Regions from separate parts of the Corynebacterium sp. MSK044 genome, predicted to be linked through region 2. Evidence: riboswitches for the same ligand, from Rfam matches in the RefSeq annotation. Region 2 holds a riboswitch; the other holds the start of a gene.
The links. Region 2 has a riboswitch for cyclic di-AMP ahead of QP994_RS00605 (C40 family peptidase). Riboswitches for the same ligand answer to the same signal wherever they lie in the genome.
Positions count from the first base shown of each region.

Region 1 (2,473 bases), on a different contig from region 2:
GGACAGGAATGCCCGGAAGGCACCGTGTCCACCATCGACCTTGACGGCGCTGAGACCGTGCGCATCAGCGTGCCCAAGGACGTGGCTTCGCTGCAGTGGTCGCTGCTGAGCATTTACGACGACCCCGCCGCCAACAGCGAGCGCACCTTCACCCCTGGTGAAGCCAACGAAGTTGATGTGCCCGTAAAAAGCGAGGGTGACGAAAACGCCACCCTCGTAGTCATGGAGGTCTCCTGCCTCATGCTTGGCCAGGATGCCAATGGCGAAGAGACCCCGGTGATGGTCACCTGGTCCTTCAGCACCGAAGACGCCTAAGCGTCCAGTTCCTTCGCCACCGCGCGGAGGATCTCCGCGATCTGGCGTCCTTCCTTCCGCTCCGGGTAGCGGCCAGCATCAAGTGCCGGCTGGACTTGGGTCTCGAGCATCGACATGACGTCGGCAAGCATGCTGCTGAGCTCTGCCGGCTTACGACGATTCACCGGACGACGACGCGGCTCATCCAACACCTTGACGCGCAGCGCCTGCGGGCCGCGACGGCCAGCAGCGAAATCAAACTCAATGCGCTGACCCGGGAAGAGTTCCTCTACGCCCTCGGGCAGCACGTTTTTGCCAATGTAGACGTCCTCATCACCCGGGTTAGAGGCGAATCCGAAGCCTTTGTCAGCGTCGAACCACTTCACTTTTCCTACTGGCATCGTTGTCACACCCTTTGTTATTGCATGTTATTGCATGAAAACCGCGATTATACCCGCGGCAAAGTTAAGTCCCATAAAGCTACAGCCCCAGCCAATCCCTTGCGAATCCGCCTCATCCTCGCGACACGCCCACCCCTATGTGAGATAGATCACGTTGATGTTATTTTCCCAGTTCATGCAGCTAGAGCGCCCGGACACTCGACCACGCCAGTCACATTGGCAACATTTTGGTAAACCAGCGTGACCTAATCGTTATAAACCGCTAGAGTTGCCCGCATGCCCTCAAGGGGCCAACCCTAATCGCACGATTGCCACGTTGAATTGTGTCCAGCAATCGCCGCGACAAACTTCATAGGACATAAGCGGGGGACCCACCCGCACGACACCACAACGGTCGCCGTGCACCGCGGGCCCCTCACCGGCCAGAACCGGCCAGTGACACCCGCTGGGGGTGAAGCCGCACACGCGGCCAGGCACTAAGCAAGACCTCAGCCTGAACCCGACAGCTCACCTCGCAGACGTATAACAAGAGAGGAACTTGAATACCTACATGGGACGCCACAGCAAGCAGACCCGCACGTTTTCCAAGGCAGCAGCAGGTGCTTCCGCAGCAATTGCCGCTACTGCCCTGATCAACCCGATTGCTAACGCCGCACCGGACTCTGACTGGGACCGTCTCGCACAGTGCGAGGCTGGCGGCAACTGGAACATCAACACCGGCAACGGCTACTACGGCGGCCTGCAGTTCTCCGCTGGCACCTGGCGCGCATACGGTGGCGGCGAGTTCGCTCCGTACGCCCACCAGGCAACCCGCGAGCAGCAGATCGCTGTCGCTGAGCGCACCCTGGCCAGCCAGGGCTGGGGCGCATGGCCGGCATGCTCCGCTCGCCTGGGTCTGCGTTCCGCTCCGACCCCGCGCAACGTGAGCCCGGCTCCGGCCCCCGCAGCAGCACCGGCTCCGGCCGCTGCACCGGCCGCAAAGTCCGGCGAGCTGCAGGTTGACGCTGTGTACAACAACATTACCCGCTCCCTGGCTGCCCGTGGCCTGCCGGTTCCGGCCCACGTGACCGCAACCTACAAGGCAAACCGTCACGACTACAACGCGTTCTACCTTGCTAACAAGCAGCTGATCGACGCTATCGCAGCTCGCCTCTAATCAGGCTCAAGAGCAACCAAGACAAAGGCGCTCCTTCCCTTCTCATCAAGGGAGTGAGCGCCTTTGTCGTTAGCGCGGTTTAGTTCCGCCGCAAGCATCCAAAACTTTTTTGAGTTTCGCGGGAACCGGCCTGTTTCTGCTGGTCCTCCGCTTGCTGCGTGCGCTCTAGCGTGCGCACCCTGTGGATAGAATTTTGGGTTATCCACAGGTTTTTGGGGCTCTTTCGCGCGTTTTTGGTTTTCGGTTTAGCGTGCGTGGCATGAACGTATTCGGATCACTGGTGGCGGGGTTAACCAACCCGATCGAGGCCCTGGCAGACTTTGATGCCCAGGTACTCCTCGATGCTGGCTGCAGCCCTGCCCGTGTTCGCGAATTTGTGAAAGTCCACACGGCGTACTACGGGAAAACGAAGTTCACCCGTAAGCAAGCCAACGCGATCAAAATCGCGCGGTCGACGAAGAAGGCGTTGGATCAACTCGTCTACATCGAATCCCGAGTAGCACCTTTCACCGACCCCACCGAGAAATGGCGGCTGCGCCTTGCCCTGCTGTCCGTTCCGGGGGATTACGACACGCTCAAGCGCCGGGCGAAAGACATCGTGCCGGAGGTGGACAAGCCCGCA
Region 1 covers NZ_JASPJJ010000018.1:16,009-18,481, forward strand. The annotation lists gene QP994_RS09500 (DUF2771 domain-containing protein) at 1-315, shown strand, start outside; gene QP994_RS09505 (cold-shock protein) at 312-695, opposite strand; cyclic di-AMP (ydaO/yuaA leader) riboswitch at 1,026-1,232, shown strand; gene QP994_RS09510 (resuscitation-promoting factor Rpf1 domain-containing protein) at 1,246-1,851, shown strand; gene QP994_RS09515 (HNH endonuclease signature motif containing protein) at 2,111-2,473, shown strand, end outside.
Region 1: another riboswitch for cyclic di-AMP. It lies ahead of QP994_RS09510 (resuscitation-promoting factor Rpf1 domain-containing protein); the one in region 2 lies ahead of QP994_RS00605 (C40 family peptidase).

Region 2 (2,473 bases):
AACGCTATGACCTGGATCGGTCGCATCGGCTTGCTGGTTCTGCCGCCGCTGGCATACTTCATCACCTACCGCATCTGCATCGGTCTCCAGCGTTCTGACCGTGAGGTCCTGGAGCACGGTATTGCAACCGGTGTGATCCAGACCCTTCCGAACGGTGCGTTCGTGGCAGTTCACCAGCCCGTCGGTCCGGTGGATGAGCACGGCAACCAAATTCCGCTTGAGTACGGTGGCGCACGAGTACCGAAGCAGCTCAACGAGCTTGGCTACGCAGACTCCGAGACCTCCGGTATCTTCAAGGCTGACGATCCGGAAATCACAGCACGCCGTAACGAGATTGCCCGCAACAACCACCATGAAGAGGTGGAGACCCTGCGCGCACTTGAGGCGGAGAAATCCGCAACTGACCGCGACGCCGGTAAGTAAAAAACGGTTTAGCAAAGGCCCCTTTCCCCGAGTGGGAGAGGGGCCTTACGCGTATAACAAAACGATAAACACGATAATGTGACTAGAATCACAGTAAGTTTTTCTTCAGGTTGACAATTTCTAAACTTCGCATTGAGAGTTTTGGGAGAAGGGAAGATAACTGCAGGTAGGAATAGGTAGGTTGTTGATTCGTGTTGGCACTGCATTAAAGGGGGGGCAACGGGCGTTCGCGGTGTTTTCGGTAGATATTTTAAATAACAAGAAAATAACGGGCGCGCCGTTAGACAATCATCGTGTCCATTTCGTAACCTATTCGAGACCTTGCAGCCACCAGGCGGCAAGCGAAACCTAGACATCGTAAATACATACAGCCGAGTTCCTTTTGTTTCACCACATGACATGAGGAAGCCGGGGAACCGAAAATTTCCCTGGGGTGAACGGGAAACAAGGAGCGCCACCGCGGCGCCGGAGTTTCTTGTAGGTGATCTCTAGTACCGAACCCGACAGCTAACCCGGTAGGCGACTGGAAGATATGGAGTTACATAGTGGCTAAGCATCGCCGCCAGACCACGTCCGCGTCCAAACGCGGTCTTACTGCTGCATCCGCCGTTATCGCTGGCGCTACCCTCGTTAGCCCGGCCACTGCTGGCGCTGCTGAGGTGCGTGTCCCGAACACTAACCTTTCTGCATACGTCCCGGGCATTGACACCGTGCCGGGTATTGAGAACGTGCCGGGTATTGATCAGTGGGTTCCGTCCCTCGCTGGCAAGGCTGCTCCGGGCGCGAACTTCAACGCTGCTGTGAAGGGTGCTGTTCCGGCCCCAGTTCAGCCGCAGGGCCAGCGCATCGTTGAGATTGCCAAGTCGAAGATTGGTTCCCCGTACGTCTACGGCGCTGCCGGCCCGCAGGCTTTTGACTGCTCCGGCTTCACCTCTTGGGTTTACGCCCAGGCGGGTAAGTCTATTCCGCGCACCTCCGGCGCTCAGGCTTCCGCTGGCCAGCGCGTGGACATCAACGCTCTGCAGCCAGGCGACATCGTGGTGTACTACGGTGGTGCTTCCCACGTTGGCATCTACGCTGGCAATGGCCAGATCATCGATGCATTGAACTCTGGTACCCCCGTGGGTTACCGTCCGCTGAACTACATGCCGATCCACTCGGCAGTGCGCTTCTAAGCGGTAGAGATTTCGAACCCGGCTTCGGCCGGGTTTTCTCAATTTTCACACCTGTAACAACCAGTGGATTTGTACTTATTCGCTGCTTGACCGCAGAGTTCTAGCGCTGTACCTTTGTTTAAGGTTCTTGAGCTACAGGCTTGTTATTTTTGTCCGAAAAGAGGTCGCTTTAAGTGGACATGCGTCGCGCTTCCTTCCGTTTCCGTCCGATGGTTGTGGCGGGTCTCATTGCTGGATTTTCAGCGGTGAACCTGGCGGTGCCAGCGCAGGCTGATGAGATTGAAACGATCATCAAGGAGCTCAGCGACATCTCTGAGGAAGCGACTGCGAAGTCGGAAGAAGTAAAGAAGATCGAGGACGAGATCACCAAGGGTGAGGGCGAGGTCTCTGCGCTTCGTGAGTCTGCAGAGGATGCACGTCGTGATGCTGAGGAGGCCAAGGCGGCGCGCTCTGGTGCTCAGGGTGAGGTCGATGGTACGGCTCGGACCCAGTACCGGAACCTGTCTAATGATGCGCATTTGAACGCACTGCAGTCTGCTAACCCGCAAGAGGCGATTGACCGTTCTTCCTATCTTGGTTCCTTGTCGCGTTCCGCGCAGCGCACGTTGGAGGAATCCCAGCGTTTGAATGAGGTCGCTGCTTCGCGTGCGACGGACGCAGACATCGCGGTCGCTGTAGCTAACTTCCGTCAGAGTGAGCTGGAAAGCAAGCGCGACAAGCTTCAGCGTGAACGCGAGGAGCTGGATGACAAGGTTAAGGAGATAGAGGCCAAGGTTGATGGCTTCACGCCGGAGCAGCGTGCGCGCTGGGAGGCGAAGAACGGCCCGGTTGCTCTCAATGTGCCAGCCTCGGCGCATGCTTCTGGTGTTGTGTCG
Region 2 covers NZ_JASPJJ010000001.1:126,393-128,865, reverse strand. The annotation lists gene qcrB (cytochrome bc1 complex cytochrome b subunit) at 1-423, shown strand, start outside; cyclic di-AMP (ydaO/yuaA leader) riboswitch at 783-960, shown strand; gene QP994_RS00605 (C40 family peptidase) at 969-1,598, shown strand; gene QP994_RS00600 (C40 family peptidase) at 1,778-2,473, shown strand, end outside.